Proteiniborus sp. DW1: one gene and its partner. The protein of the gene in region 1 binds, or shares a complex with, the protein of each later gene. Links are inferred from orthologs where the notes say so. Each region holds a gene or a part of one and is shown in the gene's direction. Other genes may lie near its edges. The genes, in order: tig and rpsG.

Region 1 (12,119 bases):
TAAGGATATCAATTCAATAGATGATTTAAAAGAATTTGATTTAAGTAGAGGAAGAATTGCTGAGGTTTTAAAAGCTATTAGTTTATTGAAGAAAGATGGAGAAAATGTAGTCCTTGATATAACAGGACCTGTTACACTTGGAACAGGTATTATAGATAGCAATGTATTTTTTAGGGCTACTAGAAAGGATATAGGCAAGGCTAATAAGTTGTTTGAATTAATCGAAAATAGTACTGTGGAGTATATACTAGAATCCATAAAAAATGGAGTTGACATAATTTCCTATTCAGATCCAGCTGGTTCTTTAGATATAGTTGGACCAAAGTTTTTTAAAGACTTTGCAGGTAAAACTATATACAGTATTTTGAAAAGAGTTGAAGGCAAATTAGGAGACTCAGTTATTCATCTTTGTATCAAAACATCCAAATCTCTTGAATTATCTGGTTTTTTAGAGGTTGAAGAGACTAAAGTAGAAGGACAAAGTTATTATGAAATAATTAAAAATGCTAAAAAAGAAAATAAAGATATAGAATTTTTAGGACACTGGTGTTTGAAGTCTAAAGCAAATAAAAATGAGATAATCTGTTGTAAACTCATACCCTAGCCTGATTTGTTTAAGAGTTTATTAGCAATAGTAATGATTAATTACTATATTTTATCTATTTTCAACATATTATATTGATAGATTTCTATAATATACTTAAATAATGATAAAAACTAGAGATATCCTGCATAGATTGAAGAAGTCGATGCAGGATATACTTTGTTTATTAGGCTCTTTATTATTTCTTTTATATATTTTATTGGCTGATCTCTAAGCTAAGGACTGAAATTATATACCATATTAAGAAATATAGTAAAGCAGTTTAGCATAGCAACATCAAGTATATTCTAAGACGATAATTGTTAATTAATTTATACTGTTTTTTAATAAAATAATGAGGTATAATGTTATCTAGTATTTGTATTGTATAACATAAAGGGTTTGGTGAAATGATTATGGAAAGATTAGACAATAGAGATATTAGGAATCAGATTTTTAAGCTAGCTATTCCAGCAATTTTAGAAATGACACTTCATACTCTTGTATGGACAGCTGATACTGCTATGGTAGGAAGACTTAATCCTGCTTCAATATCCGCAGTTAATTTAGGTTCACAGATAATGTTTACTATAAGTAATATTTTTGGTGCTCTTGGAATAGGTGCTACAGCATTGGTATCTAGACAAATAGGGGCTAAAAATAGAGATGAGGCTGAAAATATAGCAGCTCAAGCAATTGGAATAGGACTTATAATCAGTATTATAATAGGATTTAGTGGAATCTTATCAGCAAATGCAGTGTTTAATCTAATAGTAGATGACCCTGAGGTCATAGTACTAGGAAGTAATTATCTTAGGATAGTTTTTGTTGGGGCATTGTTTTTAATACCACAATTTATCGCCAATTCTATATTAAGAGGAGCTGGAAATACAGTTATTCCTTTAGTATCAGCAGCTTTTGCAAATGCATTTAATATTATTGGTGACTATGTGCTAATCTTTGGGAAGTTTGGATTTCCCGAGCTTGGAGTAAATGGAGCAGCTATTGCAACAGGAGTCGCTCAAATATTAGGAGCTTCTATTACATTTTTTTTCTTGATTAGAGGAAAATCTGGTATTAAGCTTCATATCAGTAAGGTATTTAAGTTAAATAGAAATGTAACCAAAAATATTGTAAACCTAAGTGTACCTGCTACGCTTGAAACATTTATGAATGAAGGAAGTAGACTGTTATCTTCATTCTGGATAGCACAATTAGGGACTATTTCTTTTGCTGCACATTCACTTGCCAATGCAGCAGAATCGATTTCGTATATGCCTGGTTATGGCTTTGCTGTAGCTGCCACTACTATGGTTGGACAAAGCTTAGGAGCTAAGAATATAAAGAGGGCTGAGGTCAGTACGAAGAAAATTATAATGTATTCAGTATGGTTAATGGGATTAGTAGCTTTAGCTTTTGCCCTTATACCTTTTGGAATTATGAGACTTTTCAGTAATGACCTTGGAACAGTGGAACTAGCATCTAGATGCTTGCGAGTAGGTGCGGTTGAACAGATTCCTATAGCAATAGGTATGACTGTTTCAGGTGCTTTAAAAGGAGCAGGAGATACAAAGGGACCTTTTAAAATATCTTTAGTTACAAATCTAGCAGTAAGACTGCCTTTAATATTCATTATTGTATTTGTTTTAAAATTGAATGTTGTATTTGTATGGTGGGCAACAGGAATACAGTTTATAGTTGAAGCAACATTAATGGTAATTAGATACAGGCGAGGTAGATGGAAATCTATAAATGTATAAGAAAAAGAAAAAGAGCTTTTTACTTGACATAGGTCAGTTTGCTAAGCTCTTTTTGTTTTTTTAATCTAATTCAATTGACTTTATTTCATACTCAATATTCTCCATAGGAGTTTCTACTAAAACATGATCCCCTACTTTTTTCAGTAAGAGCGCTTTTCCAATTGGTGAAAGATATGAAGCATAATCTCCATCTAATGGATTTGTAGTCAAGAAAGGAGAAACAATTTTAAACCTTTCTACTTCATTACTGTTGATATCCTCCACTTCAACGATGCTATCGATTATTACAAAAGGACAATTGGTGCTCTTTTTATTAGACTTTTTCATTTTTTTCACATACTTATATATCTGTGAAATATAATCTGCTATTAGGGTTTCGAACTCTAACCTCTCGGCAGACATTTCATAGTAGTACTCTTCAATGACTTCGCTTTTTTCTTCTTCAATTTGAACTAAATGCTCTATAAGTTTTTCATATATTGTTTTTACTTCTATGGACATGTAATATCCCCCCTATCCCCATATACATTAAATGGCAAATGTTTCCATATACAACAAGCCATTCCGTAGAAATACGGAATGGCTCATATATAATCATATCATAGCTGTTAATCATTGTCAACAATGACTGACATTACCACTTAATAACAAAGATTTAATAATGATTATAAATATTGCAAAGAAAGCTATTTTCTAATACTATTATAGCTAGAGAATTATAGATAGTAGGTTGGTAACCATGAAATTAAAGCAGAAAATAAAGGTGTCTGTTCGTAATCTAGTAGAATTCATTCTAAGAACTGGAGATATAGACTCAGGATTTGTAGGTAGTAGCAACAACAGGGCATTAGAAGGGACTAGGATACATAAGAAGGTGCAAAGCACCAGTGGAGAAAACTACGATTCTGAGGTTATTCTTAAATATGACATAGAATATGAAGAATACATCTTAAGCCTAGAAGGTAGAGCAGACGGTATTATTATAGAAAATGGACTTGTTACAATAGATGAAATAAAAAGCACTGCAGCACCTATTGAAAAAATAGATGAAGATTACAATCCTCTTCATTGGGCACAGGCAAAATGCTATGCCTTTATTTATGCTGAGGAAAAAGAGCTACAATATATAAATGTCCAGTTAACATATTATCAAATAGACACAGATGAAATTAAGCGTATAGTTAAGGAATTTAGCTTTGAAGAGCTAAAGAGCTTTTTCTTTGACTTGATTCAGAAGTATTTTATATGGACAGAAATGCAGCATAAGTGGAATATTAAAAGAAATGCTTCTATAAAAGAATTATCCTTTCCTCATGAAAAGTATAGAAAGGGACAGAGGGAATTAGCAGTTGCTGCATATAAGACAATAGTAAATGAGAAAAAACTATATGCCCAAGCCCCTACTGGAATAGGTAAGACCATATCTACAGCATTTCCTGCTATTAAGGCTATGGGAGAAGGACACACATCTAAAATATTTTATCTAACAGCTAAAACCATAACCCGAACTGTGGCTGGAGAGGCATTTTCACTAATGAGAGAAAATGGATTAGATGTTAAGACTGTAGTACTTACTGCTAAAGATAAAATATGCTTTAAAGAAAAAGCAACCTGCAGCCCAGAAGCATGTGAATATGCTAAAGGCCATTATGACAGAGTAAATGATGCCATAATGGATATTTTAAAGAATGAGGATGAACTAAATAGAGAAACTATTGAAAAATATGCACTAAGGCACTGTGTATGTCCTTTTGAATTTTCATTAGACTTAACTTTATGGGCGGATGCAGTTATTTGTGACTATAATTATGTATTTGATCCTAGTGTAAGCTTAAAAAGGTTTTTTGCAGAAAAGGGAGGAGACTATGTATTTCTAATTGACGAAGCCCATAATCTAGTAGATAGAGCTAGAGAAATGTATTCAGCAGAGCTTTTTAAGAAGCCCTTTCTGGACTTTAAAAGAGAAGTTAAGACTACTTACCCTAAACTATCTAAAGCTCTAAACAAAATCAATCAATATATGCTTGAGCAAAAAAAGAAGTGCGATTCCAATGGTTATTATATTAAAGAAGAGTTAGATGGGGATATATACTATTACCTTAAAAAATTCATTGCAGAATGTGAAGAATACTTATTAAGACAAAAAAATGCTGAAAGATACGAAGAACATTTAAGCCTATATTTTGATGCTTTGGCTTTTACAAGAATATGCGAGTTGTATGACGATAAATATATTACCTATGTAGAAAACTCTAATAAAGATGTAAGACTAAAGCTCTATTGTCTAGATCCATCACATTTATTAAAGGAAACATTAAAAAAAGGCAAGGCAGCTATATTTTTCTCTGCTACATTGATTCCAATGGATTATCATAAGAACATATTAGGCGGGGAAGAGGATGATTATACTATTTATTTAAATTCTCCTTTTTCTATAGAAAACAGGCAAATTCTTGTGGCAGATAGGATTTCAACCAAGTATAGAGATAGAGAAAGAAGTTATTCAGATATTGTGGAGTATATTAACTCTGTATTAAATGTCAAGAAGGGAAATTATCTAATCTTCTTTCCATCCTATCAATATATGAATAAGGTTTATGAATTATTCAAAGAAAAGTATCCAGAGTATGAAACCTACATTCAAGAGCCTAATATGACTGAAGAAGAGAGAGAAGATTTTTTGGAACTATTTGAAATAGATAATGAGAAAAATGTCTTAGGTTTTTGTGTTCTTGGAGGAATATTCTCAGAAGGAATCGATCTTAAGCATGATAGACTAATAGGGGTTATAATAGTTGGAGTAGGGCTACCACAGATTTGCTTAGAAAGAGATATCATTAAAGATTATTTTAACAAGGTAAATAAGCTAGGCTACGAATACTCATACATGTACCCTGGCATGACTAAGGTCCTTCAGGCAGCAGGGCGATTAATTCGTACAGAAGAGGATAGGGGAGTTATTCTGCTATTAGATGAAAGATTTGTATACTCAAATTATCAAAGATTATTTCCTAAAGAATGGTTTCCTCATGAAAGAGTAAATAAAGATAATATAGAAAAGTATCTCAGTAAGTTCTGGGGGTAGCAGGAAGAGAGCTAGAATTATGAGAGATTCTTTGTTATAAAATTTTTAGAGGTATTTTTTGTGTTTTCCTTTGAGTTTCCTGTACTATATATCTTTGATTGATATGGAAGTGTAAAAATTCCCTTATATTACATCATATTACCTCCAAAAAAAATTTTAAAAACTTATTGACTTTATTTCTGTACGTGATATAATATTCTTTGTCGTTAATAAAAACAATCTATGCGGGAGTGGCGGAACTGGCAGACGCGCTAGACTTAGGATCTAGTGTCATAGACGTGGGGGTTCAAGTCCTCTCTCCCGCACCATAATAGCCAATGTAAATGTCAGTGATTTTTTAGCGAATGCAAATGTAAAAGAACTTTTCTCAATAAGATTCACAATAAATTTCTTAAAAATCTATTGACTTTATTTTTAAATGCATGATATAATAATCAAGTCAGTAAGAAAAATAACTATGCGGGAGTGGCGGAACTGGCAGACGCGCTAGACTTAGGATCTAGTGTCATAGACGTGGGGGTTCAAGTCCTCTCTCCCGCACCATAATAGCCAATGGTATATTCCATTGGTTTTTTCTTATATTTTTTTAAAAAATGTATGGTACAATTGGACATGGGAAGAATTTATGATATAATATAGTGGTTAATCATAAGGAAGTCATACGAATGGTTAAATTACACTGGTTGTAGCCTTATAATTGAAACGACATTAAGATTATTTGCAGTATATAGGAATTCTTCAAATTTATTTATTCACACCATACATAGGCACGGACTTTCGGAAATATCTCATCAGTATGTCAGTGATTTAAATACGTGTGAATTAGAGAGACTAATATAAAGGTTTAAGGAGGAAAGTTAATGAGTTCATCAGTAGTAAAAAAAGAAAATAATGTTGTTACATTAAAAATCGAGGTAGATGCAGAAACATTTGAGAAAGGTGTTCAACAGGCTTATCAAAAAAACAAGCACAGATTTAATATTCCAGGATTTAGAAAAGGAAAAGCTCCTAGAAAGATAATTGAAATGAACTATGGAGAAGGAATTTTCTATGAAGATGCAATAAACATTGTATTTCCAGAAGCATATGATAAAGCTATAGAAGAACACAAACTTGACCCAGTAGATAGACCAACTGTAGACGTTGAAGATATTGAAAAAGGAAAAGCAGTAGTGTTTACAGCTGATGTTACAGTTATGCCAGAAGTTAAGCTTGGTGAGTACAAGGGTATAGAAGTAGAAAAATCAGAGTATAATGTTACAGAAGAAGAAGTAGAAGCAGAGCTAAAAACAATGCGAGAGAGAAATGCTAGAATTGTAGATGCTGGTGACAGACCAGTAAAACAAGGGGATATATTAACTATTGACTATTCAGGATTTGTAGGAGAAGAGCAATTTGAAGGTGGTACAGCACAAAACCAAACTCTTGAAATCGGTTCTGGCAGATTTATCCCTGGATTCGAAGATCAACTTGTGGGAAAAAATAAAGAAGAGGAAGTTGAAGTAAAGGTTACTTTTCCAGAAGAATATCATGCAGAGAATTTAGCAGGTAAAGATGCTATATTCAAAGTTATAATACATGAAATAAAAGAAAAAGAATTACCAGCTTTAGATGATGAATTTGCTAAAGATGTAAGTGAATTTGATACGCTAGATGAATTAAAAGCTGATATAATGAATAGACTAAAAAAACAAGCTGAACAAAGAGAAAAGGCTGAAAATGAAAATAAGGTAGTAGAAAAAGTAGCAGAATTATGTGAAGTAGATATTCCAGAAGTAATGATTGATAGACAAATAGACGATGACATAAATGATTTTGCATACAGACTAAGATACCAAGGTTTAGAGTTTGAAAAATACTTAGAATTAACTGGTACACAAATAGAAGATTTAAGAGAGCAGTTTAAGCCAAATGCTGAGAAATTTGTTAAAGCAGATTTAGTGCTTGCAGCTATTTCAGAGAAAGAGGGAATTGAAGCTACAGAAGAAGAACTAAATAAGGAACTTGAAGATTTTGCTAAGAGCTATAACCAGGATGCTGACAAATTTAAAGCTAGCTTAAAGGCTAACGATTTAGAGTATATTAAAAAGGGTATAATTAAGAGAAAGACAGTTGAATTTTTAGTAAGGGAAGCTAAACTGTCTTAATTAGAGTAATTAGGGAGGAGATAACATGGCTTTAGTTCCAATGGTTGTTGAGCAAACAAACAGAGGGGAAAGATCATACGATATTTATTCAAGGCTTTTAAAAGAAAGAATAATATTCATAAGCGATGAAATTAATGATGTTACAGCAAGCCTTGTAGTAGCACAACTTTTGTTTTTAGAAGCAGAAGATCCAGATAAGGATATTCAGCTTTATATAAATAGCCCTGGTGGTTCCATTACTTCAGGCTTTGCAATATATGATACTATGCAATATATAAAGCCAGATGTTTCTACTATTTGCATTGGAATGGCAGCTAGTATGGGTGCATTTTTATTAGCAGCAGGAGCCAAAGGCAAAAGATATGCACTACCAAATGCGGAGGTTATGATACACCAGCCTTTAGGTGGCACTAGGGGGCAGGCTGAAGATATTAAAATTCATGCTGAGAGAATATTAAAATCAAGGGATCAAATAAATAAGATATTAAGTGATAGGACTGGTCAACCTCTAGAGAAAATTGCAAGGGATACAGACAGAGATAATTTTATGTCTGCTGAGCAAGCTAAAGAATATGGTATAATAGATGAAGTAATAGAATTTAGGAAATAAAGTTAGTTAGGAGAGGTGAACCATGCCAAAATATGAAGAAAAGCAGCTTAAGTGTTCATTTTGTGGTAAATCTCAAGAACAGGTAAGAAGACTTGTTGCAGGACCTAATGTGTATATATGCGATGAGTGTATTGAGTTATGTCAAGAAATAATTGACGAGGAATTTGAAGATACTTTCGAACTTGAGATGAAAGAACTACCAAAACCAGTAGATATTAAAAAGGTTTTGGATGAGTATGTAATTAAACAAGATAGAGCAAAGAGAGCTTTAGCTGTTGCAGTATATAATCATTACAAGAGAATAAATAGAAAAGTAACATCTGATGATATAGACCTACAAAAAAGTAACATAGTTATGATAGGACCTACAGGTTCAGGAAAGACACTATTAGCGCAGACACTAGCGAAAATATTAAATGTTCCTTTTGCTATTGCGGATGCAACGTCTCTTACTGAAGCAGGGTATGTAGGCGAAGATGTTGAGAACATATTGCTAAAGCTTATTCAAGCTGCTGATTACGATATAGAGAGAGCAGAAAAAGGTATAGTATATATTGATGAGATTGACAAGATAGCTAGAAAATCAGAAAATCCATCTATTACTAGGGATGTAAGTGGTGAAGGAGTTCAGCAGGCCTTGCTAAAGATACTTGAAGGGACAGTGGCAAGTGTTCCTCCACAAGGCGGAAGAAAACATCCTCATCAAGAGTTTATTCAAATAGACACTACAAATATTCTATTTATAGTTGGTGGAGCTTTTGATGGACTGGAAAATATTATCCAGAAAAGAATAGGTAAAAAGGCAATGGGCTTTGGTGCTGATATACAAAGTAAAGAGATTAAGGATGTAGGAGAAGTACTAAAACACTTACAGCCTGAAGACTTGCTTAAGTTTGGACTGATACCAGAGTTTGTTGGTAGACTTCCAGTAATGGTTACTTTAAATCTCTTAGATAAGGAAGCTCTTATAGAGATATTAACTAAACCTAAGAATGCTCTAGTCAAACAATATAAGGAGCTATTTATCATGGATGGTGTAGAGTTAGAAATAGACCATGAAGCCTTAGAAGTAGTAGCAGAAAAGGCCATTGAAAGAAAATCTGGAGCAAGAGGTCTTAGGGGAATACTAGAAGAGGTAATGCTTGATATAATGTATGATATACCTTCTAGAGAAGATATAGAAAAATGTATCATCACAAAAGATACTATACTAAATAAAACAGAACCTACTCTACTTCTTTCTGATAAGAGAAAAAAGAAGAAAACTAAAAAATCTAATAAAGAAGAAACAGCATAAAAAATGTCGAGGAAATCATTCCTCGACATTTTTGTCATCCTGAGCCTTGGCAAAGGATCTCAAGAAGTAGATATTTATTTATGCACTACTAATAACAACTCTCTCAGCGTCTTTATAGCCACAGCAGTTGAAGAACCACTTGGGTCATAGTGAGGAGATAGTTCATTAATATCTGCACCTACTATATTTAATTCAGACATTTTTAAGATACAGTCTAAAAGAGTTTTGAAATCTACTCCACCTGGCTCAGGAGTTCCTGTTCCAGGGAAAACAGAAGGGTCTAATACATCTAGGTCAATGGTTACATAAACTGGTTTTCCTTTAGTTTGCTCTATAATATAATCTATTGTATCACAATTATATCTGCATTGATGCAAATGTTCCTTAGCCCATTCAAATTCAGATCTATCACCAGAACGTATACCCATCTGGAATATCTTCCCATCTCCTACAAGATCCCAAACTCTTCTCATTACAGTTGCATGAGATAATTCCCTACCGAAAAACTCATGACGTAAGTCAGTATGAGCATCAAAATGGATAACATGTAAATCAGGATATTTTTCTACCAAAGCTCTTACTGTTCCCAAGGTAACTAAATGTTCTCCACCTATCATAACAGGTATCTTTTCATCAGATAGAACATCCCTAGTGAAATCTGAGATTATATCTAATATTAACTCGGGACCTCCATATGGAAGTACTAAATCTCCATAATCACATACTGCTATTTCAGTTAAGTCCTTATCCTGATATGGACTATAAGATTCAAAGCCTAGAACACTTTCTGCTCTCATTACCTTAGCTGCAAATCTAGTTCCAGGTCTATATGAAGTAGTTCCATCATAAGGAGCACCGAAAACAACTATATTTGCTTCATCATACGTTTTATCACAGCCAATTAGATTTTGAACATTTTTATTTGTTTTCATAGTCAATCATTTCCTTTACGTAGTTTGGCAATGCAAAAGAACCCTTATGTAGCTCTGTGTTGTAGTATTTTGTTTTAATGCCTAGAGAATTCCATCTATCAGCATCTAGGTCAGCCACAGGGTCTACCTTCTTTGAAGCAAATCCAAAAAGCCAGTGACCAGATGGATATGTTGGTATATGAGCCTGATAAACCCTACATATAGGGAAAAGCTCTCTTATTCTCTTATGTGCTCTTTTCATTGAGTTAGCATATTCCTTATAATATGGGCTTTCATGCTGGTTTACTAAGATACCTTCATCATTTAACGCCTTATAGCAATTCCCATAGAATTCTTTAGTAAATAACCCTTCTCCAGGACCAATTGGATCTGTAGAATCTACAATAATAAGGTCATATTCATTTTCCTTAGAGCGTACAAATTTTAGTCCATCTTCAAAATACAATGTGACTCTCGGATCATCAAGTTTAGCAGCAGTTTGAGGCATATGTTCCTTACAAACCTCTACTACCATTTTATCTATTTCAACCATATCTATTTTTTCGATTGAGTCATAACGAGTGAGCTCTCTAACTGTTCCGCCGTCGCCTGCACCTATTACAAGTACCCTTTTGATATCAGGCTTTACTGCCATAGGTACATGGACAATCATATCGTGATAGATGAATTCATCTTTTTCCGTTGCCATCATCAAACCATCAAGAGTGAGAAATCTACCAAATTCATCAGAGTCAAATATATCTATTTGTTGAAATGGACTTTCAGCGCTGTATATTTGCTTCTTTACCTTTATTGAAAACCTAACACTATCTGTATGCTCTTCTGTATACCATAATTCCATCAATTACACCTCCCTAAATATCTAAAACATTTATATAACCTAGTTTCATATCTTCCATTCCTGTTACGAGACAGCCTTTTTCTTTTGAGTATAAAATATAATCTACAGATTCCCTTGTTATCATCTCTCCGGGTGCCAATATCGGTATTCCAGGTGGATAGCACATAATAGATTCACCACTGATTTCACCAATGCTTTCTGATAGCTTTACCTTCTTCTTATTAGCATAGAATGCTGTTTTAGGAGAAATCTTTACCACTGGTGTAATATACTCATGTTCAATCATATTAGATTTATCTTTTTTATTAGTTCTCTTTATTTCTGCAAGAGCAGATACTAATCTTTCAATAGCAAAATAACTATCACCTACTGAGATAATAGCAAGGAAATTAGCTAAATCTCCAAACTCTAGCTGTATAGAATAGTCATCACGTAACATATCGTATACTTCGATGCCAGCAAGGCCTATGTTTAACGTATTTACACTAAGCTTAGTTTTATCAAAGGCATAGGTACTATCACCATTTATGATTTCCTCTGAAAATGCATAATATCCACCAACTGAATTTATCTCTTTTCTAGCATATTCTGAAAGCTCTAATACCCTTGCAAATATTTCCTTACCGTTTAAGGCTAGGTTTTTTCTAGCAATATCTAAAGAGGATAGTAAAAGGTAAGAAGCACTTGTAGTTTGAGTTAGGTTTATAATGGTCCTAATATAGCCAGGATTTATTCTTTCTGTATTTGCTAACAGCAAAGAACTTTGGGTTAGGGAGCCTCCAGTTTTATGAACGCTTACAGCAGCCATATCTGCACCTAAATGCATAGCAGCAGGTGGAAGATTTTCGCCAAAGTAAAAATGTG
Region 2 (3,752 bases), on another replicon or contig:
CCTGCAGGTACTGGCATGAGAAAATATAAGGAAATTGCCTTGAAGCATCCAGATGAAGAAATAGTTGAAGAAATAGATGAAGAAATTAATATTGAATAATATAAATGTTGACACTGCTTATAACAGATGTTAAAATATATAAGTGTGTAAAATTGCAGGTTGACTCTTTTGAATCAAAGAAGATTATGTAGCTAAAGCTGCATAATCTTCTAGATGTTAAGTGAAGGAGGAAACTAAAATGCTGACTAATCTTAAAGATACAAAAAAGGTTGTTGGTATTAAGCAGGCCAGAAGGGCAATAAATAATGATGAAGTTCTAACAATATATGTTGCAGAAGATGCAGATACTAAAGTAGTACAGGATATTATCAATTTATGCAATGAAAAGTCTATTGAAATAATATACGCTCCAAGTATGAAGGAGTTAGGTAAGGCCTGTGGTATTGATGTAAGTGCGGCAGTTGCTGCCATTTTAAAGTAGTCAAATTTGGAAGGAGGTGCTTTGATGCCAACAATTAGCCAATTAATTAAAAAAGGTAGAGAAGAAGTTGTTTACAAATCAAAATCAGCTCACTTAGGAGTAGGTTTAAACTCTCTTAAGAAAAGAACAACTAAAGTAAACTCTCCTCAAAAAAGAGGTGTATGTGTATCTGTTAGAACTGTAACACCTAAGAAACCTAACTCAGCTTTAAGAAAAATTGCCAGAGTTAGACTTACTAATGGTTTAGAGGTTAACGCATATATCCCAGGTATAGGTCACAACTTACAAGAGCACAGCGTTGTTCTTATAAGAGGTGGAAGGGTTAAAGACTTACCAGGGGTTAGATACCATATCGTAAGAGGAACATTAGATGCAGCTGGTGTAGACAAGAGAATGCAATCTAGATCAAAATATGGTGCAAAGAAACCTAAGAAAAAATAATGATATCAGGTACGGAAATGCGGGGTTTTAGCGTCATGAGCTAAAGGCTGTTTATATATATGCATTTTAGTGCGCTGACGACAAGCTTCTAATGTCGAGTACCTATGAATTAATCTAAATGTTTAAGGAGGGAAGAATAGTGCCAAGAAAAGGACATATTCCAAAAAGACAAGTTAGTCCAGATCCAATATATAAAGATAAAGTAGTTACTAAATTAATTAACCAAATAATGCTTGATGGTAAAAAAGGAGTAGCACAAAGAATAGTGTACGATGCCTTTGACTATATAAGAGAAAAAACAGGTGAAGATCCATTAGAAGTTTTCTATAAAGGATTTAACAATATAATGCCTGTACTTGAAGTTAAAGCAAGACGTGTAGGTGGAGCAACTTATCAAGTGCCAGTTGAAGTTAGACCAGAAAGAAGGCAAACTCTAGGATTAAGATGGCTAGCAGAGTACTCTAGAAAAAGAGGAGAAAAAACTATGAGTGAAAAACTAGCTAAAGAAATCATGGATGCTGCTAACAACACTGGTGCAAGTGTTAAAAAGAGAGAAGACACTCATAAAATGGCTGAGGCTAATAAGGCTTTTGCACATTACAGATGGTAATAAATTTAGTCAATTATGGTTACAATCAAAGTTGGATAGAAATAAAAAATTTGAAATAAGTAGCAGAAAGGAGGATTACTGTGCCTAGAGAATTTTCTTTAGAAAAAACTCGAAATATTGGTATTATGGCTCACATAGATGCAGGAAAAACAACTACTACTGAAAGAATCCTATTCTATACAGGTAGAACACATAAAATAGGCGAAACCCACGAAGGTTCCGCTACGATGGATTGGATGGAGCAAGAACAGGAAAGAGGAATCACAATAACTTCTGCAGCAACTACGGCTCAATGGAATGGTCATAGGATAAATATAATAGATACACCAGGACACGTTGATTTTACCGTTGAGGTAGAAAGATCTCTTCGTGTTCTCGATGGCGCAGTAGCAGTTTTTTGTGCAAAAGGCGGTGTGGAGCCACAATCAGAAACAGTATGGCGTCAAGCTGACAAGTACCATGTTCCACGTATGGCTTTTGTAAACAAAATGGACACTACAGGTGCAGATTTCTTTAGAGCAGTTGAAATGATGAAGGAAAGATTAAAAGCTAATGCTGTTCCTATACAAATACCAATAGGTTCAGAAAGTGACTTCAAGGGTATCATTGACATAATCAATATGCAAGCAAGAATATACAAGGATGAGCTTGGAAAAGAGTATGAAATAATAGATGTTCCAGCGGATATGTTAGATACAGTAAAAGAATATAGAGAGGCTTTAGTAGAAGCTGTAGCAGAAGAAGATGAAGAGCTAATGATGAAATACCTAGAAGGTGAAGAGGTAAGTGTTGAAGAAATAAAGAAAGCCTTAAGAAGTGCTACAATTGCTTGTAAAGTAACTCCAGTTTTATGTGGTTCAGCATATAGAAATAGAGGTATTCAACCACTTCTAGATGCAGTAGTTGATTACATGCCAGCTCCTATTGATGTACCACACATAACAGGAGTTAAACCAGGTTCAGAAGATGTTGAAGAAAGAATTTCATCAGATGATGAGCCTTTTGCAGCTCTAGCATTTAAAATAATGGCAGACCCTTATGTAGGTAAACTTGCTTTTTTTAGAGTTTACTCTGGGATATTGGAATCAGGATCATATGTATTAAACTCAACAAAAAACAAAAAAGAAAGAATAGGCCGTATACTACAAATGCATGCCAATAAGAGAGAAGAATTGGATAGGGTTTATGCAGGAGATATTGCTGCGGCAGTAGGGCTTAAAGATACTGCAACTGGAGATACCCTCTGTGCAGAAAGTCATCCTATTATACTTGAATCCATGGAATTCCCAGAGCCAGTTATTAGAGTTGCTATAGAGCCTAAATCTAAAGCCAGCCAAGACAAGATGGGAGTAGCTTTAGCTAAATTAGCAGAGGAAGATCCAACATTTAAAGCTTATACTGACCAAGAAACTGGTCAAACAATAATAGCAGGAATGGGTGAGTTGCACTTAGAAATTATTGTTGACAGACTTCTTAGAGAATTTAAAGTAGAAGCTAATGTAGGTAGCCCACAGGTTGCATATAAAGAGACTATAACTAAAGAGGTTGAAGTAGAAGCTAAATATGCAAGACAATCTGGTGGACGTGGACAATATGGACACGTAAAAATTAAGATGGAACCAAGACAACCAGGAGAAGGCTATGAGTTTGTCAATAAAATTGTTGGGGGAGCTATTCCAAAAGAGTATATACCAGCTGTAGACAATGGTATTCAAGAAGCTATGCAAAACGGTGTGCTTGCTGGATATGAGGTTCTTGACTTTAGAGTAACTCTATATGATGGATCATACCATGAGGTTGACTCATCAGAAATGGCATTTAAGATTGCAGGTTCGATGGCATTTAAAGATGGTATGAAAAAAGCAAATCCTGTAATACTTGAACCATATATGAAGGTTGAAGTTGTAATGCCAGAAGAGTATATGGGAGACGTAATTGGTGACCTTAACTCAAGAAGAGGTAGAATCGAAGGTATGGAATCAAGAAATGGTCTACAAGTTGTAAGAGGATTTGTGCCCCTAGCAGAAATGTTTGGATACGCAACTGATCTTCGTTCAAAAACTCAAGGTCGTGGAACATATACAATGCAGTTTGACCATTATGAAGCAGTTCCAAATAATTTAGCTGAGAAAATTATAAATAAATAATGTTTTGTATTTTATAACTATAGCATAAGCAAATTGTCGAAATCTTTGATTTCGTGCAAGCTGCTTATGTCTA

The links.
Region 2: the proteins of tig (region 1) and rpsG are in contact, whole or in part, in a crystal structure (PDB 3GTY), measured with the Thermotoga maritima proteins. The link is inferred for Proteiniborus sp. DW1 from one-to-one orthologs. Residues at the interface, in WP_004081061.1 of Thermotoga maritima: Glu122, Val124, Val129, Leu130, Tyr133, Glu188, Gly259, Ile262, Tyr263, Glu266, Ser270, Glu273, Gln274, Glu277, Arg308, Gln311, Ile312, Ser315, Tyr316, Glu325, Arg329, Arg336, Leu363, Phe366, Trp367, Arg373, Leu377, Arg381, Leu384, Glu387; in WP_004081843.1 of Thermotoga maritima: Lys34, Lys52, Lys55, Glu59, Arg62, Gln63, Glu66, Asn67, Lys69, Val71, Arg95, Ala109, Lys110, Lys111, Gly112, Arg113, Pro114, Glu117, Glu121, Ile124, Ala125, Tyr127, Asn128, Asn129, Thr130, Gly131, Lys135, Asp139, Arg142, Met143.

What each region holds. Positions count from the first base shown.
Region 1 is NZ_FMDO01000007.1:240,624-252,742, forward strand. Bases 5,446-8,431 are described here. They hold tig (trigger factor), read left to right. Parts: upstream 5,446-6,288; coding sequence 6,289-7,575; downstream 7,576-8,431. Other genes in these bases: clpP (ATP-dependent Clp endopeptidase proteolytic subunit ClpP), read left to right, coding at 7,601-8,185; clpX (ATP-dependent Clp protease ATP-binding subunit ClpX), read left to right, coding at 8,208-8,431. In the rest of the region: DW1_RS02450 (uroporphyrinogen decarboxylase family protein), read left to right, coding at 1-604; DW1_RS02455 (MATE family efflux transporter), read left to right, coding at 1,000-2,343; DW1_RS02460 (GreA/GreB family elongation factor), read right to left, coding at 2,404-2,844; DW1_RS02465 (ATP-dependent DNA helicase), read left to right, coding at 3,083-5,428; more of clpX, read left to right, coding at 8,432-9,482; speB (agmatinase), read right to left, coding at 9,557-10,414; speE (polyamine aminopropyltransferase), read right to left, coding at 10,401-11,255; DW1_RS02505 (aminotransferase class I/II-fold pyridoxal phosphate-dependent enzyme), read right to left, coding at 11,269-12,119. UniProt on the Bacillus subtilis protein: Involved in protein export. Acts as a chaperone by maintaining the newly synthesized protein in an open conformation. Functions as a peptidyl-prolyl cis-trans isomerase.
Region 2 is NZ_FMDO01000051.1:241-3,992, reverse strand. What follows is about bases 1-2,796. They hold rpsG (30S ribosomal protein S7), read left to right. Parts: upstream 1-1,061; coding sequence 1,062-1,532; downstream 1,533-2,796. Other genes in these bases: fusA (elongation factor G), read left to right, coding at 1,613-2,796; rpsL (30S ribosomal protein S12), read left to right, coding at 506-922; DW1_RS12640 (ribosomal L7Ae/L30e/S12e/Gadd45 family protein), read left to right, coding at 239-481; rpoC (DNA-directed RNA polymerase subunit beta'), read left to right, coding at 1-99. Outside these bases: more of fusA, read left to right, coding at 2,797-3,679.